Linked DNA regions of Cohnella herbarum. The protein of the gene in region 1 interacts with the protein of each later gene in a pairwise test. Links are inferred from orthologs where the notes say so. Each region holds a gene or a part of one and is shown on either strand. Other genes may lie near its edges.

Region 1 (6,732 bases):
ATCTTGCAATTGAATCTCATGCGCCAGAGCCGGAGGCTGATGATGGATTTTCTCGATACGTGAAAAACGGCCGATAACCCGCTTCACATCCTCCTTGAGAGTTCCGTTGCTGCGCAGATGAGGAGGGGAAAATTCCGCGACGATGACGGAATCTTTCCTAAGCAGGGGTTGGCAGGCTTCGATAATATCGAGATCCGCTCCCTGGGTGTCCACCTTAAGGAGATCGAAATACAACGGAGCTTGATCGCCTTGGCATTGACTCAGAAAATCTACGGGATTCACGATCGGCACTTTGTTGGAATGCGTTGAAAAATAGGCGGCTTCCTCATGGGCGAACGGTCTAGAGCTTCGATGGTCGCCATGATTGATGTTATTTCTATAGAAGCTGATGTATTGCTGCGACTTGCCTAAAGCGCAATTAAAGACCAAGACGTTACTAACCTCGTTCAAAGCGATGTTCATATTAAGAAGAGAGAAATTCAGAGGATCCGGCTCGAAAGCATAGATCGTAGCCGTCGGTTGACATTTAGCCATAAAAACAGCCGTCATGCCGATATTAGCGCCAGCATCCAACACGCGTGCGTGCGGCTTCAAATGACTTTGCAGAACTTCAAGATTGATATCCCAAGAAATGCCCATTCTTATATATTTACCGACTGCCAAGTCATCGCGATGAGTCAAGAAACTTAACGGAATTCCGTTGACCACGAGATCGGTCTTAATAAATGGCAACACGCGGCGGTTCCTCCTTCCTAGCTAACGCGGGGATTTATCTCCCCTCGCCGTAAAATTGAAAACACAATGTCCCGCCGTCGATTAAACAAATATGATCGCCTTCGGCGTTGTTCATGCTGTTGATTGCCGCCGATACGCTAGGAACTAACGGATTTCCGAAGTCGTGCCAACAAATGATCCCTCCTTTTTTTACCGTTTGCCGAGCCAGAATCGTATCCAATATCACTCCGTTAAACGAATGGTCGCCATCGATAAAGATCAAATCCGCTTTCGGAAGATCTAGCGCCGTTAAGTCTCTTGAACCGTTCGGCGTTACGATGAGACTAACCCGAGGATCATGATGGACCAACTCGCCTGCGACGATGGGGATTTCGCCTTGTTGGATCGGTAAATTCGTTAATGCGGTCGGAGCGATGTCGATTCCGATATAATTTCTAATCGAAGGACTGTTGCCCAGAATGCATCTCGCGGTTTCGCCGCGCTGAATGCCGATTTCAATAAACGTCTCTATATGAAAAGTTCGCGAAAAAGCGATCAAAGCTTCAACATCATGACCGACGAATATAGGAGCATCCCCTTGGAAATGACCATCCCCGAATATTTTAAAAAAAGTATCTCTTAATATCACGCTCATCCGAAGCCCTCCAAATCACAATTTAGCGCCCTCATCCCATTTCCAAAAAATTTTTCCACTTCGACTTAACGGTTTCCTTCCCGAATAGCTGAACCGCCTTGCGTCTCGCGTTCGAGCTAACGTATTTCGCATACTCATAATTGGATAGCAATGTGAGTATGTACGCTCTTATCGCGGCGATATCATCGGAAACGAACCCGTCTACCCCATGTTCGATCAAATCGGGAATTTCAAAGGTTTTTTGTTGAAGCGTAGGGTTATTGCCTGCTACTTCTCCCACCGAAACGATCGGAATGCCAGTCATGAAGGCTTCGATAAAACCGAGAGTATAGCTGGCTATTCTAGTTCCGGTATATAAAAACACTCGATTTTCCCTTAACTCCCGCTTCATGAGATCATAGCTTAAGAAACCGGCGTTTTCGGGCACGTTATCGTTAAGCGGGCCGAACAGCTTAACGGGCAGACCGTCGCAGGCTTGATGGAAAAATTCATAATTCAGCGCTAATCCTCTATATTTCATTGCCTGATTCATAGCCATCACGGTACCGCTAGTGCCCGTCCATCCGCAATATTCGTTAGGGTCCTTGTAGAACCTAATGACTGCGTCTTCGCCGATATAATTCGGGATTTGTCTTTCTCTGGGCGAATATCGGACAATCTGCAAACCTTGCTGCCGATAGGGGGAAAGCATGCTCTCTTGCAAAGGCTCGGATTGGCCGATCGATCTCCATATGACTCTTTTGTGTTTAATTTTATCCCAATTGTTCGTAATAAAATGAACCATATGCATAACGATAATGACGTCTTTATCTTCGATCATATCGGGATGTAAATGACTTGCGGGATGCCGATTGGCTAATTCGGCGAATGCGGGGTCATATTTCATCTCTGGAATGGCGGGACGATATGCATTGTCGACGTGCGGATTGATGTAACTTCCGTGGGAGTAGCATTCATGGCCTAACTCGGTAAATAACTTCAATTCATCGTACTCAAGCACGCCATGAACGGATAAATACAAAATTTTCAAGCATATCCCCCCTTCCTATCCAAACCATCATATGAAGCGCTGCATTGAAACGCTTATTTCTTAGCCCTGTTTTCAAATCGTATTTTAAGTATTGTTATATAATTATATAATGAACCGATAATGTGTCTCTAAAAAAAAGCTGCCCCTAGAGTATTAACCTAGAGACAGCCTTTGAAATTGAGTTAATAAATCGGGTTCTACGTTGACACTCGCAGTCTAAATAGTTCCGCCTAACAAACGTACCAATTCCGCCTCGTCCTCGAGTACCGGAACGCCGAGATCGCGAGCTTTGGTCAGCTTGCTTCCCGCGCTTTCGCCGGCAATGACCAGATCCGTTTTCTTGGAGACGCTGCCGGATACCTTCGCTCCCAACGCTTCCAGCTTCTGCGCGGCCTCGTCTCGCGTCATGACGGATAACGTGCCGGTCAACACGACGGTTTTGCCGAATAACGGATGACTTGCATCCGCGGCTACCGCTGCCGGCATAGACGCTTCCGCCTTCACTCCGAATTCGCGCATGCGCGCGATGCTCTCTTGAACGAGAGGATCGCGGAAGAAGGAGTGGATACTCTCGGCTACGATCCCGCCGACATCCGGCAATCCGACTAACTCTTCCGCCTCGGCAGCCATTAACCGATCCAAATCCCCGAAGTGATCCGCCAGCATTTTCGTCGTTGCTTTGCCCGTATTCGGAATGCCAAGCGCATTGAGGAAGGAAGCAAGGCCGCGCGACTTGGATTTCTCAAGCGCAGCAAGCAAGTTCGTGGCCTTCTTCTCGCCGAATCGCTGAAGCTTAACCAGATCGTCAAATCCAAGACCGTATAAATCAGCAGGCTCGCGTACGTTCAACTCGTCATAGAGCTGCTCCGCGGTTTTGCCGCTGAACGTCTCGATATCCATGCAATCGCGAGATGCAAAATGGGTGATCCGCCCGATGATCTGCGGCTTGCAGCCCAGCCGATTATTGCAGAACAAGTGCGCTCCGCGCATCTCCAGAGGCGAACCGCATCCCGGACAGACGACGGGAACCTCGATCGTTCCGCCTTCTTCATCGTCCGCTTTGCCAAGAATCTCGGGAATGACGTCGTTCGAGCGACGAATGAACACGCGAGTCCCGAGCGCATGGGACAAATTTTTGCGCTCGATGTCTCCGATGTTGTTCAACGTACAATTCTGTACCGTCACTCCGGCAAGCTCGACCGCTTCGACGCGAGCGAGCGGGGTCACTTTCCCCGTCCTGCCCAACTCCCAAGATACCGATTCCAATACGGTCGTCGTTTCCTCGGCCTCGAATTTGAACGCTACGGCCCAACGCGGGAATTTATCCGTATACCCAAGAGCTTCGCGCGTCCTCATGTCGGTCAGCTTGATTACCGCACCGTCGATAAGATAGTCTAGCTGGTTTCGCCTCTCCACGATCGCGCTTAGCTCTGCGATCAGATCTTCGATCGTAGAGAAATAAGCGATATAAGGATTAACCGGGAACTTGTTATCGCGCAGGAACGCCATCATCTCGCGATGGTTGCCGAAAGAAACTCCCTCCGAATATCCGATGTTGTAGAAGAAGGCGTCCAGTCTCCGTGCGGCCGTGATCTTAGGGTCCTGATTACGCAGCGCTCCGGCGGCTCCGTTGCGGGCGTTCTTGAGCGGTTCGGCTGCCGTCTTGTTGTATTCTTCAAGCACGGACAAGCGCATGAAGCCTTCGCCCTGCACTTCGATCGTTCCGCCTTCGAATCCGATCGTCAGCGGGATCGTACGAATCGTGCGAGCCTGGGCGAGGATTCCTTCCCCGACTTCTCCGTTCCCCCTCGTTGCCGATTGCGATAGCTCGCCTCCGCTGTAGGTCAAATTCAACGACAAGCCGTCGAATTTCAGCTCCAAGACGTACTCGGCGGGCGGGAGGGGCTCATTCGGATTTTTGGCATTGTAATCGGCGATCAGACGATTAGCCCGGGCCGCCCATGCATTCAAATCCTCGATATTCTGCGCTTTATCCAAGCTCCACAACCGGGATAGATGACGGTGAGGCTCGAATGCTTTCAGAATATCGTCGCCGACCCTCCGCGTAGGAGAATCCGGCAATACGGTTCCGCTCTCCGATTCCAAGCGGGTTAATTCATCGTAAAGAACGTCATACTCTTTATCGCTGATCGTTGGATTGTCTTCCGTATAGTATCGGTGGCTATGCGCGTTGAGCTCAGCGACGAGCTCCCGCATCCGCTCCAGGGATTCCTTGTGCGCCATTCCTTTTTTACCTCGCTTTAATATGAAGATAGTAGGCTTCCCCACTAGTCTATTTCAGCGCCAGAACAGTGTCAAATCGCATGCGCAAAAGAGTTCATGGCCTGCCTCTTGTTTCAGCCCGACTCTCGGCGTTTAATGAAGGGTACCACATCACAGAGGAGGTGAGGAAGATGGATAAAGAGCGTTATTACGTCTCCGTCTCCACCTATATGGTAGGCAAAGAACCGTCGTTGACGGATCAGTTCATCGTACTGGCTACCGAAGACGAACGCAACCACTTGCTCGCGCTGCTGAGCCGGGAACAGCAAGCGATGGAGCAAATGTATATCCGGGAACAACTTCCGTACAAATCGGCGGATTACGATAAAATGGCAACCGGATATAACGGTAATAGAACCGAAATCTATCGCTACATCTATAAGATCGGCACGATCGAGACGAAACGGCATATCGAATACATGGATGTTCTGCCGCAAACGCGAACGCGGGATAACCCGCGCGAACGCAACGGCACACAAGAGAACGGAAAATCGAAATAAAAGCGGGCTCTCGGGAGCCCGCTTTTCGAATCGCCTCATTACGGCGATTTTTATTATATTTTCGTCACCGGGGCAAATGCGGCCAACAACCGCTTAACGCCGGTAGGCGCAGGAAACGCAATTTGCAGCTCGGCATCGTTGCCCGTCCCCTTCACGGCAACGACCGTGCCGACGCCCCACTTCGCATGCTGAACCTTATCTCCGGCCACGATGGCCATTCCGTCCCCTACGGGCTTGGAAGCGGAAGGCGTCTGCGGTCGAACGACCGAAGCGCCGCTACCTCCGTTCGTCGGAGCAATGGTCGGCCTAGCGCCGAACCCTGAAGGCGGATACCCCCCTCCGGCGGAACTCGGCGAGGCAGAACGCGCACCATATCCGCCTCCGCCGCCGTTACCTCCGCCTAAGCGGGAGCTGTAACCCCCGTAGGATCCCGAGCGTCCTCCTCCGGCAGGCTCGACCGCTTCCTTCAGTTCGCTCGGAATTTCTTCCAGAAAACGCGAAGGCGCATTCGTGCTCGTCCGACCGTACAGAAGTCTCATTCGGGCGCAAGTTAAGTAAAGCTTCTTCTCCGCTCGCGTAATCCCCACGTAAGCTAGCCTGCGCTCTTCTTCCATCTCCTCATTGTCCATGAACGAACGGCTGCTCGGGAATAACCCCTCTTCCATTCCAACGATGAACACGATGGGAAACTCCAAGCCTTTGGCGCTATGCATCGTCATGAGAGTGACCGCGTCTCCGCTGTCTTCATCGTCGTCGTCCATCGAGTCGATGTCCGCAACCAAAGCCAATTCCGTCAAGAAAGAAACAAGCGACTTGTCTTCGTTGCGTTTCTCGAACTCTTGCGTTACCGATAGGAACTCTTCGATATTTTCCAGCCTCGACTTCGATTCCAACGTGTTCTCGCGCTGCAGCTCTAACCGGTATTCGGTGAGCTCGAGCAACTTCTCCGTCAGTTCCGTCACGGATAAATATTCGACCATTGCGCTTAGGTTACGAATGAGATCGCGGAATTCCGATAATGCGGCCTTAGCGCGGGTCTGAATGTCCAAATGATACAGCCCGTCGCCAAGCAAGCCGTCTCCTTCGTTCAGCACCTTAAGCATCGACACCCCTTTACGGGTCGCTTCTTCCTGAACCTTAGCCATCGTCGTATCGCCTAAGCCCCTCTTCGGCACGTTCACGATCCGGTTAAGGCTGTTATCGTCATCCGGGTTGGAAATTAATCTAAGATAAGAAAGAATGTCTTTAATCTCTTTGCGATCGTAGAACTTGATGCCGCCGACGATCTGATAAGGAATCTCCGATTTGATCAGAATTTCCTCCACGACCCGGGACTGCGCATTGGTCCGATAGAGAATCGCATGATCTCCGTAACGGCGAGCGTTTTGACGGTTTTTGCGAATTTCGCCGGCAATGAAGTAACCTTCCTCATGCTCGGAATCGCCTTGATACACGATGATCTTGTCTCCGCCGTTCTGGTCCGTCCACAAGTTTTTCGCTTTGCGACCCATATTGTTCTTAATGACCGCGTTAGCCGCGTCCAGAATATT
Region 2 (6,815 bases), 2.1 Mb from region 1 along the record:
TGGTCGTCCGGATCGGCTACGCCCGCGTCGGACAGTGCTTGAATAGCTGTTTCCCTTAGGTCGGGGATATGATTCATCGCTTCCATGGAATAGGGGTTCAAGTTGAACTGAACTTCGTATGCGATGATTTGCGAGTTCGATTGACCGGTTTGCGGCTCCGATACGGTATCGATATACGGCAGAGCGCCAAGTGTTTGATCAAGAGATATCGACTTCCCCTGCGTGTCGACGATGACTTTCGCGGGAGCGAGCTCTCCTTCGGTAAACTGTTCTCCGATCGTCGCGAACCCTTCGCGGGATTCCATATCCTTCGGAAAAGAAGACAAGATGTCGTACGTGTACTTGATTTGCGTCGTAAAGGTCGCTAAACCGCCAAGGAGAACGATGCAAATCCCGAGGATCCACCATGGTTTGCTTACGACGGTTCTGCCGATCCAATTGCTAGGTTTCTTAAGAGAGGCTGGCGGTACTGATTTTCCTTTTCGCGCAGCGCGTTCTTGGAGCATTTCCGGCGTCCTAGGCACGAAAGGGTAGAACGAGTTCCGCCCGATAATCGCCAGCATGGCAGGTACGAGCGTTAAGCTAGCGATTCCCATTATCAATATCGCGATGCTGAACGGAGCGGCGAATCGGTGATAGGCACCGTATTCCGCGACTAGCAGCGCAAGCAAGGATAGTACGACGGTCAAGCCGCTCATGGCGATCGCTCCCGATGATCCGGTAATCGCGCCTAGCAGCGCCTTGCCTTTGTCCCTCTCTACTTTCAGCAGTTGGCGGAAGCGGGAGATCAGGAACAAACAATAATCCGTTCCGGCTCCGAACAACAGCACGGTCATGATGGAGATGGCTTGACCGTCGACGACGATCCAGCCTTCATGCGCCATCCAGCCGAGAATCGGACTGATGACCCCATAAGCGAATCCTACCGCTACCAGAGGCATTAGCGCCAAGATTGGAGAACGGTAGATCAACAACAAAAGGACGAGCACGAGCAACACGGTACCGATCATCAAGCTGACGTCGGCGTTCTTGAACAATCCGGTCGCATCGATCTGAATGCCTACCGGACCGGTTACCCGGGCGCTTAATCCTTCTTCGGAACGATTGTCCGTCGCGAATGGATCCGTTCCGAATATCGTTTTCGTTTGTTCTTTCAGTTGCTCGATGCCTTCTTTCAACTGGTCGACATCCGCTTGTTTGCCGAAGAACACGGGAGACACGAAAGTGCTGCCGTCCTTCGATAATTGTCCCTTCAACGCAGGAAGCGGCAACTGATGAAGAGGGGGGACGGAAGTCTGATGCGGAACCGGTTCGCCCGCGAGTTGACCGTACAGCTTCTGAACGTTCTGCAAGTCGGATTCCGTTAACCCGCTTTGTTTATGCCAGACGAGAAGCGCCGGAATATCGGATCCGCTGGGGAATTCGCGTTCCGCGACGGCGTCGGCTCTTACCGACGGCTTGGAGTCGCTTAAGTTAGGAGCGTTATTGATTTCCTCATTATTGACCGACGGCAGCAGCGCGCTCAGAAGCCCGGCGGCGACGATCCAAACCAGCAGAGTGATCCACTTGCTTCTTTTCCCGGCTACCCATTTTCCTAGTCCTCGGTTTTCGTGCATGTTATCTCGTTCCTCCTTAACAAAATCGACGATGAAAGCATTTGGAATTTGGGATATAATCGTAAGATGAGTTGCAAATTAATTATATATACCGGAAGGTTAATTATGCAATGGCGAATTTCCGAACAAAGGAGGGGACCGCGATGACGACCCCCCGATCCAAGCGTTCTCCCGGCAGGCCGAAAGGAAACGTCGACCAACCCTCGATGCGCGATAAAGTATTGAACACGGCATCCGTTCTTTTCATGGAATTAGGCTATGAGCCGGTATCGATCAATATGATCGCGGAACGAGCCGGAGTGACCAAGGCGTCGGTCTATTACTATTTTACGAATAAAGCGGTGCTCTTCACGACTTCCGTTACGGAAATGATGGCGAGGATTTGCTTCTTTACGCAACGGATCATCGATGCTCACCCGGATATAAGGACGAGACTCGAACAGATCGCGTTTACGAAAATGTCCAAATCGCATGTGGAATTCGAGAGTCTGATGAGGGAAGCCATTCCTTTCTTGACCGTGGAGCAGCGGGACGATATCCGCTTGGCGGAGCATAAGATCCATGAGGTTATGGCGGCTACTTTCCGCCAAGCGATGGAGGCAGGGGATATCGCGGAGGGCAATCCGATGCTGCTTGCCCATGCTTTCGCCGCGTTGTTGATGATCGGGAACCGGGAGATTGTCGGCGATGCTGAATATTCCCCGCAAGAGTTGTCGTCGGCGATCGTCGGGGTGTTCTGGAACGGAATTTCGAACCGATGATCGGGGCAATCGGCGCTGTTCGCTTGACATGAATCGAGCAAATTGGCTATAATCATGGCATACTTTGGCTGTGATAAGGAGCAGTACTCGTTAGACGTTACCCAGAGAGCCGGCGGTTGGTGCAAGCCGGTTAACGCGAACGACGAACTCGCCTTGGAGCCTCCGAACCGAACGAATAAGCCGTTGGAATGCGGATGTTCGACAAGTTGGGCGTTTCCTCTCGTTACGAGGCACGAGTGGGCGGCAATCCAAGCAGGATGTCCGTCAACTAGGGTGGTACCACGGGAATTTATACTCTCGTCCCTAGCGATAACGCTAGAGGCGGGAGTTTTTTGTTGACCTTTCAGAAAGTATAAATTCGCTCTACTTTACTGAAACGTCTCCGACATAAACGCTCCCCCGCCATCCCAAAGGACGGCGTAGGCTGTTTATGCTTGCGCTTCAAGAACAAGAGAGATGATAACAAGGGAGTTAACACACATGTCGCATGAGAACGGGCAAGGCTATCAACCGCTGAAGATCGAGCCGAAATGGCAGAGCTATTGGGATAAGAACAAAACGTTCCGCACAACGGAAGAAGCGGGAAAACCTAAGTTTTACGCATTGGATATGTTCCCGTATCCATCCGGGGCCGGACTTCACGTCGGTCATCCGGAAGGTTATACGGCAACCGATATCGTCAGTCGCTTCAAACGGATGAAAGGCTTTAACGTGCTTCATCCGATGGGATGGGATGCCTTCGGCTTGCCGGCGGAGCAGTATGCGCTGCAGACGGGTCGCCATCCGCGCGAGATCACGGTGGAAAACATCGATAATTTCCGCCGTCAGATTAAGTCGCTAGGGTTTTCCTATGATTGGGATCGCGAATTCAGCACGACGGATCCGGATTATTACAAGTGGACGCAATGGATCTTCATTCAACTATATAAAAAAGGATTAGCATACGTCGCGGAAGTTCCGGTGAACTGGTGTCCGGCTCTCGGCACTGTGCTGGCGAACGAGGAAGTCATCGACGGACTAAGCGAGCGCGGAGGACATCCGGTCGTTCGCAAGCCGATGCGCCAATGGATGTTGAAAATTACCGAGTACGCGGAGAGATTGCTCGAAGACCTGGAAGAATTGGACTGGTCGGAAAGCATCAAGGACATGCAACGCAATTGGATCGGCAAATCGACTGGCGCCGAAGTGACGTTCGCCATCGATGGACACGACTCCGCGTTGACGGTGTTTACGACTCGACCGGATACGTTGTTCGGAGCGACCTATTGCGTACTCGCTCCCGAGCACGAGCTGGTAGGCGCGATCGCGTCTTCCGAGCAGAAAGCTGCGGTCGAAGCTTACGTTGAACAGGCTGCGCGGAAAAGCGATCTAGAACGTACGGACTTGGCTAAGGATAAGAGCGGAGTGTTCACGGGTGCTTATGCGATTAATCCGGTCAACGGCGGCAAAGTGCCGATCTGGATCGCGGATTACGTGCTTGGCGGATACGGTACGGGAGCGATCATGGCCGTTCCGGGACACGACGAGCGCGACTGGGAATTCGCGAAGAAATTCGGGTTGCCGATCGTTGAGGTCGTTGCGGGCGGAAACGTAGCCGAAGCGGCTTATACGGGAGACGGCAAACTGGTCAATTCCGATTTCTTGAACGGGTTGTCCACGGCGGAAGCGATCGCCGCGATGATTGCTCGTCTGGAGAAGGACGGCAATGGTAAGGGCAAAGTAACGTACCGTTTGCGCGATTGGCTGTTCAGCCGCCAACGCTACTGGGGCGAGCCGATTCCCGTCTTGCATTACGAAGACGGAACGATGGATACGATTCCGGAAGAAGATCTTCCGTTGCTATTGCCCGACGTAGAAGCGATTCAGCCATCGGGCACGGGCGAATCACCGCTAGCCAACGTTACGGAATGGGTGAACGTTATCGATCCGCGCAACGGACGCAAGGCGCGCCGCGAGACGAACACGATGCCGCAATGGGCGGGCAGCTGCTGGTATTACTTGCGCTTCATCGATCCGAAGAACGAGAAAGAAATTTGTTCGACGGAAAAACAAGCCGAGTGGCTGCCGGTAGATCTGTACATCGGCGGCGCGGAGCATGCGGTTCTGCACTTGCTGTACGCGCGCTTCTGGCACAAGGTACTGTACGACATCGGCGTCGTGAAGACGAAAGAGCCGTTCCATAAACTCGTCAACCAAGGCATGATTCTCGGCATGAACAACGAGAAGATGTCCAAATCCCGCGGCAACGTCATTAATCCGGACGATATCGTCGGAGAGTTCGGAGCCGATACGCTGCGGATGTACGAGATGTTCATGGGGCCTCTCGAAGCGACGAAGCCGTGGAACACGAACGGGGTGGAAGGCGTCTATCGTTTCTTGGCTCGCGTATGGAGACTGTTCGTAGACGATAACGGCAATTTGAACGGTAAAATCCAAGACGTTGCAGGAGACGATAGTTTCCGTAAAGTTTGGCATAAGAGCTTGAAGAAGGTCGGCGAGGATTACGAGGCATTGCGCTTTAACACGGCGATTAGCCAGATGATGATCTTCGTGAACGAGGCATACAAAACGGAAAAGTTGCCTAAGGAAGCGTTGGCTCATTTCGTTCAGATGTTGTCCCCGATCGCTCCGCATATCTCGGAAGAGCTGTGGGAGAAGCTGGGATACACGGGCTCTGTCTCCTACGTCGCGTGGCCGCAATACGATGTCTCGCTCACGGTGGATGCCGAAGTCGAGATCGTCGTGCAAGTAAGCGGCAAAATCGCCGATCGCCTGAACATTCCGGCCGATCTCGACGAGGCGGGCATGCAGGCGCTGGCGCTTGAGTCCGAGAAAGTGAAGGAGCTTATCGCCGGCAAGACGATTCGCAAGGTTATCGCGGTTAAAGGAAAACTCGTCAACATCGTCGCCAACTAATACTTTTTGCAGCGTGAAGCACACGCCGCTTGTCTCCACTTTATGGTGGAGCGGGCGGCTTTTTTTTATGAACATGGATGCGAACACGAAAAAGGCGGACTAAGCGCCCGCCATGGATAAACCCTATTTTTAACTGCGAATTTTACTCAAGCTCAATCCTGGCTCAAACCCGTTCACGTACGTTCGCTGGAAAATAAAGAAGAATCGACCCGATCCAGATCCTCGGCGAATTTCTCGTGCGTCGTATACAGCACTTGCAGGAATGCGCCGCGGGTAGACTTGCGCAGCACCTCCAATGCAGCCGCAGTGATGCCCCCGGGTACGGAAACTTTGGCTTGGAGCTCGCTCGGCGAGCAAGACTGCTCCAGCATCAGCCGCGCGGTTCCGAGCATCATTTCGCAGGCGAGTTCGGTAGCCGTTTCCCGTTCCATGCCGGTAGACATGACCGCCGCGTCGATAAATTGCTCTAACAAGCAAGCAAGGAACGCCGGCCCGCAACTGGATATATCGGATGCAACGCGGACCTCATCTTCTATGATGACGATGGGTCGGCTGATGGAGGAGAACATTTTCCATAATGCGGTTTGATCCTCGTCCGACAAACGATTGCCCCACATGAACAAAGACGCTCCGCTGCCGACGGCATTGACGACGCTTGGAATGATTTTGGCAACTTTGCACGGAAGCAGCTCTTCCAGCGATGAAATTTTTACGGGGCTCGTAATGGAGATGACGATCTGATCTTTCGTGAGCACGGACGAGATTTCATCGATGACTTTACGGAAATCCATCGGTTTGACGCACAAGAACAAATAATCGGCTCCGCTCGCCGCCTCCATATTAGTAGAGACAGGTTGTAATCCCGGATGTTGATCTGCCAGCGTTGACAGCTTGGAATACGTTCGTGAACTGACGACGATGTCGCCCGGCCGCATGGCACCGGCGCGAACGAATGCTCCAATAAGCAAGCTTCCCATGCTTCCCGCACCGATGAAGCCGATTTTCATCCCATTCCCTCCCACGACGAACTATCTATTTCATATTGTATGAATCAGCGCTTGGCCGACATGAACGATTTTTCATTCCCCGGATCGATTCTAAACCAGGAGGTTTGATTATGAAAAAAGTTAAGGAAATAGGTTCGATAAAAATAACCGCAATAAGCCTGCTCATCATGGGCGGGATTCTGCTCGGGTATGTTTTCTTGCAAGGATCGACGTCCGCATCCATACCTGGTTGGTCACCTGTCAATGAACCGTTGGAAGACGCAATCGACGACTTAACCGCAACCCGATCCAGCACGACTGAACCTATTGCCGGGTCGACAAACGATTCCCCGTCCGATACTCCGCTTCCGTCTGGCCGCACGGAAAGTACGGCCGATGTATCCCGTGAAACCGGCGTAACCCCGATAACCACCGAGTCGCCTGCATCGTCCGCAGATTTAAGCCCTCCGCCGCCTCACTCGGTAGCCGCTCAACCGGAGATTCCTTCTTCCGGTCTTATTGATCTCAACCAAGCA

The links.
Region 2: the proteins of ligA (region 1) and leuS interact in binary tests that used the Escherichia coli proteins (3 or more experiments, as listed by UniProt). The link is inferred for Cohnella herbarum from one-to-one orthologs.

Annotation. Positions count from the first base shown.
Region 1 is NZ_CP051680.1:4,558,263-4,564,994, forward strand. The notes cover bases 2,130-5,114. They hold ligA (NAD-dependent DNA ligase LigA), read right to left. Parts: upstream 4,644-5,114; coding sequence 2,616-4,643; downstream 2,130-2,615. Other genes in these bases: HH215_RS19475 (glycosyltransferase), read right to left, coding at 2,130-2,399; HH215_RS19485 (hypothetical protein), read left to right, coding at 4,814-5,114. Outside these bases: HH215_RS19470 (class I SAM-dependent methyltransferase), read right to left, coding at 770-1,369; more of HH215_RS19475, read right to left, coding at 1,401-2,129; more of HH215_RS19485, read left to right, coding at 5,115-5,182; DNA helicase PcrA, read right to left, coding at 5,236-6,732. UniProt on the Escherichia coli protein: DNA ligase that catalyzes the formation of phosphodiester linkages between 5'-phosphoryl and 3'-hydroxyl groups in double-stranded DNA using NAD as a coenzyme and as the energy source for the reaction.
Region 2 is NZ_CP051680.1:2,473,581-2,480,395, reverse strand. Bases 2,508-5,575 are described here. They hold leuS (leucine--tRNA ligase), read left to right. Parts: upstream 2,508-2,857; coding sequence 2,858-5,293; downstream 5,294-5,575. Other genes in these bases: comER (late competence protein ComER), read right to left, coding at 5,467-5,575. Also shown: HH215_RS11210 (MMPL family transporter), read right to left, coding at 1-1,616; HH215_RS11205 (TetR/AcrR family transcriptional regulator), read left to right, coding at 1,760-2,377; more of comER, read right to left, coding at 5,576-6,300; HH215_RS11190 (ComEA family DNA-binding protein), read left to right, coding at 6,411-6,815.